Regions from separate parts of the Azoarcus sp. CIB genome, predicted to be linked through region 3. Evidence: riboswitches for the same ligand, from Rfam matches in the RefSeq annotation. Region 3 holds a riboswitch; each other region holds the start of a gene.
The links. Region 3 has a riboswitch for cobalamin ahead of AzCIB_RS02550 (TonB-dependent receptor domain-containing protein). Riboswitches for the same ligand answer to the same signal wherever they lie in the genome.
Positions count from the first base shown of each region.

Region 1: another riboswitch for cobalamin. It lies ahead of cbpA (modified peptide precursor CbpA); the one in region 3 lies ahead of AzCIB_RS02550 (TonB-dependent receptor domain-containing protein).
Region 2: another riboswitch for cobalamin. It lies ahead of cobM (precorrin-4 C(11)-methyltransferase); the one in region 3 lies ahead of AzCIB_RS02550 (TonB-dependent receptor domain-containing protein).

Region 1 covers NZ_CP011072.1:1,055,367-1,061,281, forward strand. The annotation lists rRNA gene AzCIB_RS04685 (23S ribosomal RNA) at 1-2,346, shown strand, start outside; rRNA gene rrf (5S ribosomal RNA) at 2,431-2,544, shown strand; gene AzCIB_RS04695 (hypothetical protein) at 2,738-3,298, shown strand; cobalamin riboswitch at 3,362-3,579, shown strand; gene cbpA (modified peptide precursor CbpA) at 3,591-3,851, shown strand; gene cbpB (peptide-modifying radical SAM enzyme CbpB) at 3,848-5,266, shown strand; gene AzCIB_RS04705 (flagella synthesis protein FlgN) at 5,333-5,806, opposite strand; gene flgM (flagellar biosynthesis anti-sigma factor FlgM) at 5,812-5,915, opposite strand, start outside.
Region 2 covers NZ_CP011072.1:4,598,469-4,604,383, reverse strand. The annotation lists gene AzCIB_RS20665 (cobalt-precorrin-5B (C(1))-methyltransferase) at 1-71, opposite strand, end outside; gene AzCIB_RS20660 (precorrin-8X methylmutase) at 87-773, opposite strand; gene AzCIB_RS20655 (sirohydrochlorin chelatase) at 777-1,739, opposite strand; gene cobM (precorrin-4 C(11)-methyltransferase) at 1,736-2,545, opposite strand; cobalamin riboswitch at 2,725-2,947, opposite strand; gene rquA (rhodoquinone biosynthesis methyltransferase RquA) at 3,147-3,839, shown strand; gene AzCIB_RS20640 (DEAD/DEAH box helicase) at 3,862-5,409, opposite strand; gene AzCIB_RS20635 (M48 family metallopeptidase) at 5,734-5,915, shown strand, end outside.
Region 3 covers NZ_CP011072.1:601,299-607,213, reverse strand. The annotation lists gene AzCIB_RS02555 (FecCD family ABC transporter permease) at 1-480, opposite strand, end outside; gene AzCIB_RS02550 (TonB-dependent receptor domain-containing protein) at 523-2,421, opposite strand; cobalamin riboswitch at 2,568-2,786, opposite strand; gene cobU (bifunctional adenosylcobinamide kinase/adenosylcobinamide-phosphate guanylyltransferase) at 2,877-3,428, shown strand; gene AzCIB_RS02540 (diguanylate cyclase) at 3,548-5,014, shown strand; partial or broken gene cobT (nicotinate-nucleotide--dimethylbenzimidazole phosphoribosyltransferase) at 5,122-5,915, shown strand, end outside.

The DNA of each region.
Region 1 (5,915 bases), 450 kb from region 3:
CTCCTTGTGGGGTGACTGCGTACCTTTTGTATAATGGGTCAGCGACTTACGTTCAGTAGCGAGCTTAACCGAATAGGGGAGGCGTAGGGAAACCGAGTCTGATAAGGGCGACATAGTTGCTGGGCGTAGACCCGAAACCGGATGATCTATCCATGGCCAGGATGAAGGTGCCGTAACAGGTACTGGAGGTCCGAACCCACTAATGTTGAAAAATTAGGGGATGAGCTGTGGATAGGGGTGAAAGGCTAAACAAATCCGGAAATAGCTGGTTCTCCCCGAAAACTATTTAGGTAGTGCGTCGTACGGACACTTGCGGGGGTAGAGCACTGTAATCGTTGGGGGGGTCACTGCGATCTACCCCGCGATAGCAAACTCCGAATACCGCAAAGTGATATACGGCAGACAGTCCTGGGGTGCTAACGTCCTGGGACAAGAGGGAAACAACCCAGACCGCCAGCTAAGGTCCCAAATACATGGCTAAGTGGGAAACGAAGTGGGAAGGCATAGACAGCTAGGAGGTTGGCTTAGAAGCAGCCACCCTTTAAAGAAAGCGTAATAGCTCACTAGTCGAGTCGTCCTGCGCGGAAGATGTAACGGGGCTCAAGCCATGAACCGAAGCTGCGGATCTCGAAAGAGATGGTAGGGGAGCGTTCCGTAAGCCTGCGAAGGTGTCTCGAGAGGGATGCTGGAGGTATCGGAAGTGCGAATGCTGACATGAGTAGCGATAAAGGGTGTGAAAAGCACCCTCGCCGAAAGCCCAAGGTTTCCTGCGCAACGTTCATCGACGCAGGGTGAGTCGGCCCCTAAGGCGAGGCAGAAATGCGTAGTCGATGGGAAACAGGTCAATATTCCTGTACCGATTTTAGATGCGATGGGGGGACGGAGAAGGTTAGGTCAGCCGGGTGTTGGACGTCCCGGTTTAAGCGTGTAGGCGTGCACCGTAGGCAAATCCGCGGAGCTAAGCTGAGGCGTGATGACGAGGTCTCTTTGAGACCGAAGTGACTAATACCATGCTTCCAGGAAAAGCCTCTAAGCTTCAGTCTAAAATCGACCGTACCGCAAACCGACACAGGTGGGCAGGAAGAAAATTCTAAGGCGCTTGAGAGAACTCAGGAGAAGGAACTCGGCAAATTGATACCGTAACTTCGGGAGAAGGTATGCCCCACTAGCTTGTAGGAGTACATCCGAAGGGCGAAGGGGCCGCAGAGAATCGGTGGCTGCGACTGTTTATTAAAAACACAGCACTCTGCAAACACGAAAGTGGACGTATAGGGTGTGACGCCTGCCCGGTGCCGGAAGGTTAAGTGATGGGGTGCAAGCTCTTGATCGAAGCCCCGGTAAACGGCGGCCGTAACTATAACGGTCCTAAGGTAGCGAAATTCCTTGTCGGGTAAGTTCCGACCTGCACGAATGGCGTAACGATGGCCACACTGTCTCCTCCTGAGACTCAGCGAAGTTGAAATGTTTGTGAAGATGCAATCTACCCGCGGCTAGACGGAAAGACCCCATGAACCTTTACTGTAGCTTTGCATTGGACTTTGACGGGACTTGTGTAGGATAGGTGGGAGGCTTTGAAGCGGGGACGCTAGTTCTCGTGGAGCCAACCTTGAAATACCACCCTGGTGTCGTTGAGGTTCTAACCTTGGCCCGTGAATCCGGGTCGGGGACCGTGCATGGCAGGCAGTTTGACTGGGGCGGTCTCCTCCCAAAAGGTAACGGAGGAGTACGAAGGTCGCCTAGGTACGGTCGGACATCGTACTGATAGTGCAATGGCAAAAGGCGGCTTGACTGCGAGACCGACAAGTCGAGCAGGTGCGAAAGCAGGTCATAGTGATCCGGTGGTTCTGTATGGAAGGGCCATCGCTCAACGGATAAAAGGTACTCTGGGGATAACAGGCTGATTCCGCCCAAGAGTTCACATCGACGGCGGAGTTTGGCACCTCGATGTCGGCTCATCACATCCTGGGGCTGTAGCCGGTCCCAAGGGTATGGCTGTTCGCCATTTAAAGTGGTACGTGAGCTGGGTTTAAAACGTCGTGAGACAGTTTGGTCCCTATCTGCCGTGGGCGCTGGAAGTTTGAGAGGACCTGCTCCTAGTACGAGAGGACCGGAGTGGACGTACCCCTGGTGTACCGGTTGTGACGCCAGTCGCATCGCCGGGTAGCTAAGTACGGAAGAGATAACCGCTGAAAGCATCTAAGCGGGAAACTCGCCTCAAGATGAGACTTCCCCGGGGCCTCGAGCCCCCTGAAGGGTCGTTGAAGACTACAACGTTGATAGGTCGGGTGTGGAAGCGCAGTAATGCGTTAAGCTAACCGATACTAATTGCCCGTGAGGCTTGATCCTATAACCCTGGATCACAGCGAACTCAACACGCTAAACAATCACACTCCCACACACTCTACTTCTCCACTTTGTGACCCCTTACAGTCTGACGACCATAGCGTCCCGGAACCACTCCTTCCCATCCCGAACAGGACAGTGAAACAGGACCGCGCCGATGATAGTGCTCTTCGTGAGTGCGAAAGTAGGTCATCGTCAGACTACCCCACTCCAAAAAAGCCGCTTCCCTCAAACAGGGCAGCGGCTTTTTTACGTCTACGTTCCGGATTTCGTGTTAGGCCGGATTTGTTGTATGTTGCAGTCAATCGCCCGCAAGCCAGCGTGTGCGGCTCGGAACGAGTCGGCCGGTGAAATAGCGGCGTCATCTGCCCTTCCGGTTTCAAGGAGATAGACGATGCAAGCAGTCCGTTTGCGCAAGGTACAGGTGGTGGCCGCGCTTTTTGCCGGTCTTCTGGGGTGCGGCTTTGCATATGCCGAGAAGCCCGATCATGCAGGAGGGGGCGGCAAGGGCGGACAGCACGAGCGTGCCGAGAAGGGGCAAGGCGGAAAGGGCGGCGGGCAGCAAAAGGGCGAGCGGGGCGATCACCGTGATGGCCGCGATCGCGTGGCACGCACGCGGGACGATGGGGTTCGCCATGTCGTGACGCGTTTCGAGACGCGGGAACGGACGGTGATTCGGGAGTATTTCGCGCGCGAAGGGGGGGCGGGCCGATGTCCTCCGGGGCTCGCGAAGAAAGGAAATGGCTGCATGCCCCCGGGCCAGGCAAGAAAATGGGCGGTTGGTCGGGCGTTGCCACGGGATGTCGTGTATTACGATCTTCCGCCTGCGCTCGTCGTTGAGATCGGGGTGCCACCGGCCGGTCACAAGTTTGTGCGCGTTGCCGGGGACATCCTGATGATCGCTATCGGGACAAGCATGGTCGTGGATGCAATCGAGGATCTGGGCGGGTTGTGATCGCGCGCGGCGTCTGTGCGGCGCAGGGCTATTGACGGGAGAGCCCTGGACCGGGAGAATTGCGCGCGATTCGACATTGACGGTGAAATATGACACCGTCGGAACACGGTGCGAGCTTGCTCAATTCCGTGGCGGGCCCGCCGCTGTAACCGGGGACGGATGTCGCAGGGATGCCGGTAAACTTCGAGCATCCAGTCACTGTCGGGGCATACCCCGGTGGGAAGACGCGGCAGTTCGGATGATCCGGGAGCCAGAAGACCTGTCGTAATCGACTGTTTTGTAGCTGGAACCAATGGCAAGGGTTCCGCTGTCCGCACTTGGCAGTGCGGCAGCGGAGCCCTTTTTGTTTTTGTGTTTGGACAAACAGGAGAATCGGATGCCTTCGACTGATATCAAGCAACAAGCCGCGAAAATCGCAGTTTCCGGTGCAGCAAACACCGCTGTGTGTGGCGCCGAAGCGAAGCCGGCAATCATCGCCACCCGCAAGCGTTGCGAGGCGGAAGGGGTGGGACTGTCCCATTACGTCCTGATGGACCGCAAGGCGGTGCGATGAGCGGCGTCGTTTCGACCGCTCGCGCCCCGTCCGCGGGGCGTTATGCCAACCTCGGTTGCGGCGCGAGCCTGATTCCATTTGACATCGGCCACGCGGACTACGTGGCGCTGAGCGATCCCTCCAGCGCTTTCTGGGCACTCGTCCGCAAGGACAAGCTCGCCGACACGCTGACCGATAGCGCGCTGATGGCGGGCTATCGGGCAAAGGCCGACGATTTCGCGCGGGAGCTGCATGCGCTGCGCTTCGAGTTGAAGCCGTCGGCGGTGTACGTGAATCCGACCGAGCGCTGCAACCTGAATTGCACGTACTGCTATATCCCGGAAGGCATGCGCCGCGCCGGGCAGCATATGTCGGAGGATCGGCTGGTGGAGGCGCTCGGGCGGCTCAAGTCGTATTTTTCGACCGTGCTCCCCGAGGGACGAAAGCCGCGCGTGATCTTCCACGGCGCAGAGCCCCTGATGAACCAGGCGGCTTTGTTCGCGGCAATCGACACATTCAAGGACGAGTACATTTTCGGGGTCCAGACCAACGCGACCCTGCTCGACGAAAAGGCGATCGCCTTTCTCGCCGATCGCAATGTCAGCATCGGTTTGTCGCTCGACGGGCCGCTTGCCGAGACGACCGACGCGACACGGCTGACGTTCGGAGGCAAGAGCGTACACGACAAGGTCTTGCGTGCGATGGAGTCGCTACGCGGATATTCGGCTTGGAGCGTAATTGCGACGTGCACCGAGAAGAACCTGAATCAGCTGGTTCCGCTGGTGGATCTGTTCCATGCGCACGAAGTGCCGACCTGCATGCTGAATGCGGTGCGCTGTACCCTGCCGGGCGCACGGACCGTCCGTCCCGACGACGATGCCCTGGCGCGTGCCTTCATTGCCGCGCTGGAGCGTACGCATGCCCTGTATCGCGAGACGGGCCGGAAGATGGTCGTCGCCAACTTCGCGAACATTCTGCTGGCCATCCTGGCACCGACCGCGCGCCGCCTGATGTGTGACATTTCGCCGTGCGGGGGGGGGCGTGCATTCTTTGCACTGGCGCCTGACGGCGGGCTGTTTCCGTGCAGCGAGTTCATCGGGCTGGATGCGTTCCGCGGCGGGAACCTGTTCACGGATCGCATCGAGGAGGTGCTCGAGAGCGACGCGTTCCGCAAGGTTACGGGGCGGGACGTCGACAGGATCGATCCGTGCAAGGCGTGCGCGATCCGGCACTTCTGCGGTTCGCCCTGTCCGGCCGAGGCGCATGAAATGAACGGGGGAATGGACCGTGTCGGGGCGTTCTGCGGCTTTTATGAGGAGCAGACGCGCTTTGCTTTCCGCTTGATCGCCGATCACAAGGCGAACGATTTCCTGTCGGACGGGTGGGATTCGGCGGACGGCGGGGTGGAGAGCAGTTTCGACTTCGTGTTGCCGTAAGCGGCGCGGCGCTTGTCGCCGTTTGCGAGGGCCCGCTCGGGGGGATCTCCGGCGGGCCCGTTTGCCTTATGCACTGCCGAGGTGGCGGCCGCCGCCGCCGGGGCGGGCGATTCCGGCGGAATCGTAGAGCTGCGGCTGCCGGGCGGCGTCGAGCAGGATCGACATGGCGGCTTGGTTATGCTGGAGGCGCTCGGAGATGAGCTTGCCGTTCAGTTCGTTGCGTGCCTGCGCGTCGCGTGCGAGCGCGTGAATTTCGTCCCAGCGCCTGAGGGTGTCGGGAAGCGGTTGGCACACCTCGCGGATCGCAGCATCGGTGTTCGGACGACGCAGCCTGCCGAGCAGCAGGGCGCGGTCGTTGTGGATGCGCTGCAGCTGATGGAAGCGTTCCGTCTTTTCGCGTGTCAGGACGAGCAGGCCGTCGGCGTCACCGGCGAGGAGCAGGGCTTCCTCGCGTTCGAGCAGTGCAAGGAAGCCGCGCAGCAATACCGCCTCGCTGTCGATCAGCTGGACGAGCCGCTGAAGTTCGGGCTGCAGGTTCACGGGCACTATTTCTGCGCGTCGAGCATCTGGCGCACGCTTTCGATCAGGCCGTCGGCGATGCGGTTGGCGTCGACCTTGAAGCGGCCTTCGCTGATCGCCTGACGGATTT
Region 2 (5,915 bases), 1.3 Mb from region 3:
GTGCGGTTTCCCCGCTCGCGCTTCGCGTCCCCCTTGCGCACCTTCTCCTGCAAGGCGTGCCCTGCTGCCATCGATCGCGTCTCCGCTTACGCCGTCAGCGCCTGCTGTTCGCGCTGGCGCGCTTCGGCGATGCCGAGCAGCGCGTGGATCGCCGCGACGACCAGCGTCGAGCCGCCCTTGCGGCCGCGGATCACAATCCACGGCACATTGGCGACCTCCGCCATCAGGTCCTTCGACTCGGCCGCCGACACGAAGCCGACCGGCATGCCAATCACCAGCGCCGGCTGCGCGCCTTCCTCGCGGATCAGGCGTACGACTTCGATCAGCGCCGTCGGCGCATTGCCGATGCCCACGATCGCACCGTCGAGCAGGCCCTGGCGGTGCGCCTTCCGCATCGCCTGCACCGCACGCGTGGTCTCCTCGGCCTTCGCCTGGGCGATCACGTCCGCGTCCGAGATGAACTGGTGCGTGCTCATGCCGAAGTACGCGAGTCGTGAGGCCGACAGGCCGACGCAAATCATCTCGACGTCGGCGACGATGCGCGTGCCGCCGGCGAGGATCGCTGTCAGGCCTGCCGTGACGGCCTCCGGGTGGAAGTCGGTCAGGCCGTTGAATTCGAAGTCCGCGTTGGCGTGGATCATGCGGCGCACGACCGGCCACTGTTCGGGGCGATAGTCGTGGCGGCCGACCTCGGCGTCGATGATGGCGAAGGAATCGTGCTCGATCGCGCGCCCGGCGGCGGTGAGCTGTTCGGTGACGACGTTGCTGTGCATGGTTCAGGCGTGGGCGGGTTGGGCGCAGCCGGCGTGCGGCGCGTGGTGGTGGGAACAGCCGTGGCCATGATCGTGGTGGGCATGGCCGTGATCATGGTGGTGGTGAGGGTCGTGCCCGTCGTGGTCGTGATGGCCCGCGGTATGACTATGGTCGTGCAGGTGCTCGGCCTCGGCGGCCAGGCGATACTTGCAGCCGTCGCATTCGAGCAGCGAGGCTTCACCGGCGTCGGCGACGCGCGCCTCGACCAGCTCGAAGACGCCCGCGTCGAAGCCGAAATGCGTGCCCAGAGCGAACGCGATCTGCGGGTACTGCGCGCGCAGCCGCGCGAGCTGCGCGTCGATGCGCTCGATCAGCACGCCGGTGAAGAGATACACCGGCACCACCGCGATCTGCGTCATCCCCAGACGCACCTGGCGCTGCACCGCCGTCTCCAGCCGCGGCCAGGTCACGCCGGTGAAGGCGAGCTCGACGAGCTCGTGGTCGCTGTCCTCGAAGATCCAGCGCGCCATCTTCGCGAGCTCGCCGTTCGCGCCCGCGTCCGACGATCCGCGGCCCAGCAGGATCACGCCCGTGGTGCAGGGGTCCGGCATGTGCAGCGCGTGCATCAGGCGGTCGAGCCGGCCCATCAGCACGTCAAAAATCTCGCGTCCCATGCCGAGGTGGCGCGTGCATTCGAAGGCGACGGCGGGGTGGCGTTCGCGCGCCTGCTCGATCGCCGCCGGGATCTCCATCTTCACGTGGCCCGCTGCGTTGAGGATGAAGGGGATCACGATCACGCGCGCAGCGCCGGCCGCCGCACGGTCGAGTCCCGCGTCGAGCAGCACGTCGGCGTACTCGATGAAGCAGGCCTCGATGCGCCACTCGGGGCGGCGTGCGCGCCACTCCGCGGCAAAGCGTTCGATCTCGTCGTTGCCCGCGCGGTTGCGCGAGCCGTGGCCGACCAGCAGGATCGTGGTGTTTTTCATGATGCGTCTTCCGTGACGGTGGCCCGGCGGAAGCGGTGGCTGAAGGCCGGGTCGTAGAGTTTTGAACGGGCGATCTCGGGCCAGTCGCGCGCGCCCAGCGCGGGGCTCGCGATGATCATCGCCTGCGACGCGATCTTCTCGGCCTGGCACTTCTTCTTGATGTCGGCGAGGGTGCCGCGGACGATCTTCTCCTCGCCCGGCCAGCTCGCCTTGTGCACGACGAGGATGGGCGCGTCCTCCGGCCAGCCGGCACGGCGCAGCGCGTCCTGCACCTCGTGCAGCAGCGTGATCGACAGGAAGATGCACAGCGTCGTGCGGTGTGCGGCCAGCGCGTCGAGCTCCTCGCCCGCGGGCATCGGCGTGCGGCCCGCGACGCGAGTCAGGATCACCGTCTGCGTCACTTCCGGCAGCGTCAGCGTCTCACCCGCCGCGGCGGCCGCGGCCAGCGCCGAGGACACGCCCGGCACGACCTTCCACGGCACGCCGGCCGCATCGAGCAGACGCGTCGTCTCGACGAGCGCGCCGTACAGGCCGGGATCACCGGTCTGCAGCCGCACGACGGTCACGCACCGCGATGCCGCGTCGATCAGCCACGTGCCCATCTCCTCGAGCGTCATGTCCTTCGAATCGCGGATCGCGCAGCCTTCCGGCGCGTAGAGCGTCGCCGCCTGGTCGACCAGCGAACCGGCGAACAGGATGCCGCCCGCCTGTTCGAGCAGGCGCCGCCCCTTCACGGTGATCAGGTCCGGATCGCCCGGGCCGGCGCCGACGAACCACACGGTTCCCGGCAAGGACTTGGAATGCATACGGCTCCCCGCGAGTGCATTGAACAAGCACCGGGGGATGGCGACAGCCGACGGCACCGACGGGCGGCACGGTCGGGCGCAACTTGAGGCTGGGTCGATGAGTGGCTGCGTTCGGGCGCTCGAGGCCCGTGACAGACGCGATCGGATTCCAGTCGGCAAGCCCACACCCCGGGGCACAAACCTTCCAAATCGATCGGGCCGGTCTTCTGGCTCACCTTCTTTCGGATTCCGCCGCCTTCCCGAGCGCGAGGCTCAGTGGCGTATGGCGGATCCGTCAGGCTTACAGCAGCGGGGGCTGCGCCGGACTGGTCAAGGGGAGCGTGCCCCCGGACTTCACCGGACTTCCCGTTTCACCCCGTCACGCGGTCGCATGGCGGGGAACCCGGATCGAATTCAGCGCAGAGAATAGGGGAAGCGGACAGGGCGCGCAAGTAGCCGTTACGTCATTCGGCAGCACATCCGGCAACAGCTTTCGAGCCGCCTGCCCGAGTCGGGTAGTCCGCATCCCGGTGAATACTCTCGGGGTATGCAACCGGCGTTCCGCCCCGCTGCGGATACGGTTATGCTGGCGGGCATGACACAGATTTCTGCCGATTCCGCCATGATGCAGCCCGTGACAAAAGCCTGTGCGGTGCCGTCCTACCTGTCGCGCACCTATCACTGGGCCTATCTCAGCCATCGCACCCTGCCCTGGCTCGACCGCGAATGGGTCGTTTCGGCCATCCTGTGGGGCAATGCCCGGCGCCTGATGCGAGCGGCAGTCGAGGAGTTCGCTCCGGGACAGCGCCTGTTGCAGGCGGCGTGCGTCTATGGCCCGTTCTCGCGCCTGCTCGCCGAGCGCGTCGGCTGCAACGGGGCGCTCGACGTCATCGACGTGGCGCCGATCCAGGTCGCGAACGCTCGCCGCAAGCTCGACGGTCTCGCGCATGCCGAGGTGCGTCAGGGCGATCTGGCGCGACCGGATTGCCTCGCGGCCGGGTCGCACGAAGCCGTGTGCTGTTTCTTCCTGCTGCATGAAGTGCCGCCGGTCGAGCGCGCGTGCATCGTGCACAACCTGCTCGGGGCGGTCGAGCCGGGCGGCAAGATCGTGTTCGTCGATTACCATCGCACCCGCCCATGGCACCCCCTGCGTCCGGTCATGGCGCAGGTGTTCCGCTGGCTCGAGCCTTTCGCGCCCTCGCTGCTCGACGTCGACATCACGGCGCTGTCGCCGCTGGGCGAGGAATTCGCATGGAAAAAGACCACCTTGTTCGGTGGTCTCTATCAGAAGATCGTCGGGGTGCGGCGCGGCTGAGCCGCACCCGTCGCGGTGACGCTCAGCCGCCGCGATTGCCCGGCTTTGCGTTGAAGAGCGCTGCGCGCGGCGCGGGGCTACGTCCCGTATCCTGACGCGCCGGTGCGCGCGGGGCGTCGCCCGTGCGCGGCGCACGGTTGCCGCTGGGCTCCTGGCCACGCGGTGCGCCGGCCTTGTTCGCCTCGCCGTTGCGTGCAGGGCGATTGGCCTGCGCCTCCCCGCTGCGGGCCGGGCGGTTTGCCGGCTTGCCGCCGTCGGCCTGTGCGCCCTGCCGTGCCGGCTGGCGGTTCGCCCCGTGCGGCTGCGTGCGCGGCGCCGGGCGTTCTGCAAGCGGCTGGCGCGGCGCACGGCTATCGTTGCGCCGTCCCGACGACTGGCGCGGGTCGCGCGGCGGTCGCTCGCTGTCGCCCGGATCGGGCGCGTGGGTCACGAATTCCGGCACGGTGGCGCGATCGATGGTGCGCTTGATCAGGCGCTCGATCGACGCGAGGTAGGGCCTCTCCTCGCTGTCGACGAAGGAAATCGCCTTGCCGCTCGATCCCGCGCGGCCGGTGCGGCCGATGCGGTGCACGTAGTCTTCCGGCACGTTTGGCAGCTCGAAGTTCACCACCTGCGGCAGCTGGTCGATGTCCAGGCCGCGCGCCGCGATGTCGGTTGCGACCAGCACCGGCAGCGAGTTGTCCTTGAACTGCGACAGCGCGCGCGTGCGTGCCGCTTGGCTCTTATTGCCGTGGATCGCGGCGGCCGGGATGCCGTGTTTGCCGAGGTATTCGGCCAGCCGGTTGGCGCCGTGCTTGGTGCGCGTGAACACCAGCACCTGGTGCCAGTCGTGTTCCTTGACCAGATGCACGAGCAGATCGCGCTTCTGTTTCTGCGGCACCGAATACACGGACTGTTCGACCAGTTCGGTGGTCGTGTTGCGGCGTGCCACTTCGACGCAGCCCGGGTTGTTCAGCAGGCCGTTGGCGAGCGAACGGATCTCGTCCGAGAAGGTCGCCGAGAACAGCAGGTTCTGGCGCTGCTTGGGCAGCATCGCGAGCACCTTGCGGATGTCGCGGATGAAGCCCATGTCGAGCATGCGGTCGGCTTCGTCGAGGACGAGGATCTCGACCCCCGACAGGTCGACGGTCTTCTGGCCGGCATGGTCCAGCAGACGCCCCGGCGTCGCGACGAGGATGTCGACGCGCTTCTTCAGCGCCGAGATCTGCGGATTGATGTTCACGCCGCCGAACATGACCATCGAGGTCAGCGGCATGTGCTTGCCGTAGGTCTGCACCGATTCCTCGACCTGTGCTGCGAGCTCGCGCGTCGGGGTGAGGATCAGGCAGCGGGGGCGCCCCGCCTTGGGGGCGCTGGCCGAGCTTGTGGACAGCCGGTGCAGCAGCGGCAGCGTGAAGCCGGCGGTCTTGCCGGTGCCGGTCTGGGCTGCGGCAAGCAGGTCGCCGCCGGCCAGCACCAGGGGAATCGCCTGCGCCTGGATCGGTGTCGGCTGCGTGTAGCCCGACTCGGAAATGGCGCGCAAAAGGGGTTCGGCCAGTCCAAGACTGGCGAAGGAAACTTCGGAATTGATCAAGAAGGATGCTCCAGCGACGGCCTGTCGCTGCATTAGAGCGACACCAATCGAGGCGGGCAGGGTAGTGCGACCGGAAATAGTCGCAACAAGGTGTTATCGAAGGGCCTGCGACCGATTGGTCAAGGACACAGGTGTTGCGATACTACACTTTTTTCGTGCGGCGCAACAAGAGTTGCGTAAGCGGATTCTCCCCGGTTTGCGCGGCCTTTGCATTGATTTATATGCAAATTGTTGGTGTGTGTATCACTAAGGTGCAATGTTGCGCTTACTTCTTGTTAAGTATATTCCGCGTTTCGATCATGGTTTCTCGGAGTGCCACGCATGGCAGCTGTCCAAAACCGCCTCTCGCGCACTCGCGCACGTCTTGCGTTCCGGCTCGGTTTGCGCGCCACAGCGGGCCTCGCGGCAATGGGGCTGGTTGCGGTCGCCCTGGGCGCCGTCGTGGTGCTGCTGGTAGGGGGAACCTGGTCCGCTCTGGTTGCGGGCAACGTGGTCCTGGCCTT
Region 3 (5,915 bases):
CGCCGCGCCGCAGCCGGCCGCGACGATGACGCCGGTGAGCAGCAGGCGGGTCTGCGTCCACGAACCGTCGCCATGCGCCAGTCCGAACACCACCAGCATGGCCGCCAGTGCGCCGCCGAAGGCCGCGCCATCGACGACCCAGGACGCCGCGCCGACCAGCATCGCCGCCAGCGCCCCGACCGCCGCCCCGCCCGAGACGCCCAGCACGTAGGGATCGGCGAGCGGATTGCGCAGCAGCACTTGCATCAGCGCGCCGGCCAGCGCCAGCAGCCCGCCGCACACGAACACCGCCACCGCACGCGGCAGGCGCAGTTCGCGCACGACGTCGGCGCCCATGCCCTCGGCGCCGCGGAAGAGCGCATCGAAGACCTCGCCGAGGCCGATCGGCAGGTCGCCGGCGGCAAGCGCCCACGCCAGCGCGCACGCGCCCGCAAGCACCAGCCCTGCAATCACAAAGCCCGACGATGTGCGTCCTGGCATGAGTCTCCCGTCATCCGGTCGGGACGGCCGGCGGCGCGTCCCTTACTTCGGCGCGTAACGCACGCCCACGAAGACGTTTGCGCCCGGCGTGTTGTAATCCTTGATCAGCTCGTACTTCTTGTCGAACAGATTATTGACGCGTCCTTCGAGCGACCACGCGCGATCGATCGCATAGCGTGCGAACAGATTCACGATGCCGTAGCCGCCGAGGCGCTCGCGTTCGCCGTTGCTGCTGTAGCGGGCACCGCTGGCGACCAGTTCGCCACCGGCGAGCAGCTGCCCCATCGAGCGGCTCAGACGGAAGGTCGCCGTGCGGTCTGCGCGGCGCTGCAGATGGTCGCCGGAGTCCTCGTCGCGCGCCTTCAGGAAATCGATGTTCGCCGAAGCGTTCCACGCCCCGACATCGGCACGCCCGCTCAGGCTGACGCCCTCGAGCTTCGCCGAGGCCACGTTCGAAGGCATCAGCAGCGACACACCGGGTGACGGGAACGTCGACTGCCAGTCGATAAGGTTGCGCACCTTGTTGTTGAAGTAGGTCACCGACGCCGCGGCATGCGCACCTTCCCAATGCAGCGCGAGTTCGCGGCTACGCCCCTCTTCCGGCTTGACGTCCCGGTTGCCGCGGGTGATGAAGCTCATGTCGAAGCCGCAGATCGCCGTCGTGCAGACGAAGACGTCCTCGGGCCAGTAGAGGTCGTTGAAGGTCGGCGCGGCGAACGAAGTGCCATAGGACGCATGCACGCGCCACTGGTCGTTCAGTTGGTAGCCGTAGGCGAGCGAGCCCGTCGTCTTGTCCTCGAAGCGCGAATTGTCGTCATGGCGCAGGTTGGCCTGCAGGCGGTTGCGCCCGAAGCTGCCCTGCCACCCGGCAAGCACCGAGCCGACCGAACGCTTGTCGACCGCGATCGGCTGGCCGGTATCGACGTGCTGTTCGAGATACTCGTAGCCGAGCATCACGCGGCCGATGGGCAGGCGGAAGGTGTTCTGCCACACCGTCTGGTCCTGCACGGTGGTGAAGTGCGCCTCGGGCGAGAACTCGGAAAAACGGTCGCGACCGTCGTCGATCGAACGGCCGAAAGTCAGCGACGAGTCCCAGATGTCGGTGATGCGGTTCAGGCTGTACAGCCTGAGCGTCGAAGCGACGCTGTCGCTGCGGACGTTCGCGGGCAGCGGCGAGAACTGGTTGTCGTACCAGGCGCGCTGGTCGCTGTGCAGTACCGACATTCCGACTTCGTGGCCCGCAGCGGGACGGAAGGCCAGGCTGCCGGCAAAATTCGTGTTGCGGTGGCCATCCTTGTCCGGATCCGCGACGGCCTTGCGGCGTGCGCTGTAGCCTTCGGACTCCGCATAACCGCCAGAGAGATTGTAGGACCAGCGCTGGTCGCCGCCCGAAACGCCGGCGGTGGCCTCGCTGCGCCCATAGCTGCCTGCGCCGACGAAGGCATCGACGCGTGGTCCGCCCGCCTCGCCGCGACGCGTGAAGACCTGGATCACGCCGCCGACCGCGTCGCTGCCGTACAGCGCGCTCGCCGGGCCGCGCAGGATCTCGATCCTGTCGATCTGGGACAGCGGGATGTTCTGCGGAATCGGCTCGCCAAGGGTCGCCGAGCCCGTGCGCACGCCGTCGATGAGGATCAGCGTGTGGCTCGCCGCCCCGCCGCGCAGATAGATGCCCGTGGTGGTGCCCGGACCGCCTGCCTGCGAGAACTGCACGCTCGCCTGCGCGGCAAGGAACTCGGCCAGCGTCGACTGGCCGGCGAGCTCGATGTCCTCGCGTTCGATGACAGTCAGATCGCTGAGCAACTCGTTGATCGGGGTCGGCATGCGCGTCGCGGTCACGACGACGGTGTCACCGGTCTTTTCTTCGGCGGCCAGTGCACCGGAGGCAAACGGCAATGCGGCGGCCACCGCGACGGCGGTAGCGGACAAGCGGATATTCATCTGGGGTTATCTCCCTGCGCCAGCGATCGCGTCCCCGCGCCACTGGTCATCTTCACAATGGAAGCGCCGCCCGGGGAAATACGCGTTGAGCCGCTGCGATGCACGCCCGTCGCCGCCTCCCCGCGGCACTTCCGCCTTCTCGTGTCCAGGCCGGTATCCGGGCTCATGGGCTGGTCGGCACTCCGTGGCGGAGTCCGTACCGGGCGCATCGCCTTCCCGGACTCTCGTCCAGTGGCGGTTGGATGCGCTTTGCGTCCACTTACCGTTGCGGGGGCAGCACAGGCATTGCGGAGGGCGGCTTCGGGAGCCGTTCGCGCACCTGTTTCCCGTTTAACCCTCGGGCGGGAATCGCCGTCGGGCACCTGCTACACGTCGCACCCGAAACCGGGCGCGGGGCGGATAATAGCGCTTTCCGCAATTTTGCGCAGCGCAAAAAAACGCGTAATTCCAAAGACATGCCCGCACACTTCATCCTCGGCGGCGCGCGCTCCGGCAAGAGCAGCCACGCCGAATCCCTCGCCGTCGCCAGCGGCCTGCCCGTCACCGTGATCGCCACCGCGGAAGCCCTCGACGACGAGATGAAGGCCCGCATCCGTCGCCATCAGGACGACCGCCCGAGCGGCTGGCGCACCGTCGAAACGCCGGTCGCGCTCGCCGCGACGCTCGCGCGCGAAGCCACCGAAGGACGCTGCGTGATCGTCGACTGCCTGACGCTGTGGCTGTCCAACCTGATGGCCGACGCCTGCAACCTGGCCGAGCCTGCCGTGGCCGGACTGCCGCCGGCGCTCCACGCGGAGCGCGCGGCACTGCTGAAAACCCTGCCGACGCTGCGCGGCGAGGTCCTGCTCGTCGCCAACGAGGTCGGCCTGGGCCTCGTCCCCGACACTGCGCTCGGACGCCTCTTCCGCGACGAAGCGGGTCGCCTCAACCAGATGGTGGCTGCCGCCTGCGAGCGCGTCACCTTCGTCGCCGCAGGCCTGCCCCTCGCACTCAAGGGCGGCGCCTGAGCGCAAACCGCAACAACGCGACACGCCGCTGCCCATGACGGGTCGGATTTTTTGTACGCAGGCAGCGATTGCCTCCTAGAATTGCAGTTCCGCGACAAAATTTTTTCGGCAGGGCAGTAATGAACCTTGTGGCGCAAGCAGCTGACGCGAGACATGAACGCCGCAAGGCATTCGATGCCGCACGCCTGTGCCCCGCCCTGACAATCTCGCTGACGCTTCCGCTCTCGGCCTATGCGCAGGCAGGAACGCCGGCCGGAACGGGTGACATCCTCGCAAACCTGATCGCCACCGTCTTCTACGTCGGCTTCACGGCAGCCCTGCTGCTCAACAGCCTGCTGCAGTTTCTCGCCAACCGCGATCGCAATTACCTCATTTACGCGGGATTCGCGTTCGGCGCGGGCCTCAGCCTGCTGGCGGTCGGACTGCTCCACGGCTTTGCGCCCGACGGGGCCGACGGCGGCTGGACCACGACCGCCGAACCGATCGGCCTTGCTCTCGCCGGACTGTGCGCCGCCCTGTTCAACCGCGAATACCTGCGCACCGCCACGCGGTCGCCGCGAATCGACCTTGCGCTCAAGGTCTTTGCGGCACTGTTCGGCCTCGCGCTGGCCGGCGCCTTCGTGCTGCCGGGCGCTTACCCGGGCACGCTGATCGCCGGCATCAGCCCGGCCTTCGCCCTGCTGGCGACCGCATGCGCCGTTCACGGCCGCCAGCAGAAACTGCCGGGCGCGACGCTTCTCATCGCCGGCTGGACCGCGATGCTCATCGGCGCGCTCCTGTTCCTCGCCACCCATACGGCGCTGCTGCGTCCGGAGGGGCTCCCGATCCACGCGATCCAGCTCGCATGGGCGTTCGGCGTGCTGACGATGTCGCTCGCACTCGCCGAACGCACCGGCTCGAACTGGCGCGAACGCGCCGCCCGGCACGCGGACGACATCGCCAGCCTGGAGCACTCGATCGAGTCCCTGCAGGCATCCGAACAGTTCCTCACCCAGGGCATGGCGCAGCGCAGCCAGGAGATCGAATCCCTCACCCATCGCCTGCAGGAAAGCGAGCAGCGCTTCCAGGAGATGGCGCATCACGATCCGCTCACCGGCCTGGCGAACCAGCTGCTGCTCACCGACCGCATCGACCAGGGCATCATCCGCGCCAAGCGCCACAACACCCGCATCGGCGTCGTGATGCTCGACCTCGACGAATTCAGCTCGATCAACGACAGCTACGGACAGGACGTCGGCGACGAGATCCTCAAAGCCGTCGCGCAGCGGCTGCGCACCATCGTGCGCGAACAGGACACGGTCGCACGCCCCGAGAACGACCAGTTCGTGATCGTGCTCGAGGAAGTGTTCGACATGGACGACCTGCAGCGCGTCGCGAACGCCGTCACCGCGGTTGCCGGCGAGGCGATCCAGGTCGACGGCCAGACTTTCATGCTCGACGTCTCGATGGGCAGCGCAATTTCGGGCAACGAAGGCTCCAATGCGGTCAGCCTGCTCAAGCAGGCGAGCAAGCTCATGCGCCGCGCCAAGGAAGGCAAGCGCCTCAACCGCCAGCACGGCAGCGCCCGCAGCATCGCCCAGGCGTGAGGCTCGCGGCGCGGGCCGCGTGCTACCGCGGCACAGGCTGCGTGCTACCGCGGCACAGGCTGCGTGCTAAGATCGCAGCCCTTTCAGGGCACATGCATACTGCAATCATGACATTCCAGATCTGCGCGCCCGACCGCGCGCTCGCGGCCGACCTCCAGCACCGCATCGACAACAAGACCAAGCCGCAGGGCGCCCTCGGCCGCCTGGAGCCGCTGGCGCTGCAGCTCGGCCTGATCCAGCAGACGCTCAGCCCCGAGCTCCGCCAGCCCCACATGATGGTCTTCGCCGGCGACCACGGCGCGGCACGCGCGGGCATTTCCGCCTTCCCACAGGACGTCACCTGGCAGATGGTCGAGAATTTCCTCGCCGGCGGCGCAGCGATCAACGTCTTCAGCCGTCAGTTGGGCCTGGGGCTCACCGTCATCGACTGCGGCGTGAATCACGAATTCGGCCAACGCCCGGGGCTCGTCAATGCGAAGCTCGGGCCGGGCACCGCGAACTATCTGGAAGAACCGGCGATGCGCGCCGAGCAGACCGACGCGGCGCTCGCCCGCGGACGCGAGCTCGCGCACGCGCTGGCCGCGAACGGCTGCAACGTGGTCGGCTTCGGCGAGATGGGCATCGGCAACACCGCGGCGGCCTCGCTGCTGACGCACTGCCTCGTCGGCGAGGGGAGCAACGGGGGGCGGCGCCGATCTCTTCACCGTGACGGGACGCGGCACCGGCCTCGACGACGCCGGCCTCGTGCGCAAGCGCGAACTGCTCGGCCAGGCGCTCGCCCGCGGCGGCCGCCCGACCGATCCGCGCGCGGCGCTCGCCGAGTACGGCGGCTTCGAGATCGCCGTGATGGCCGGCGCCATGCTCGGTGCGGCCGAAAAGCGCATGACGCTGCTGATCGACG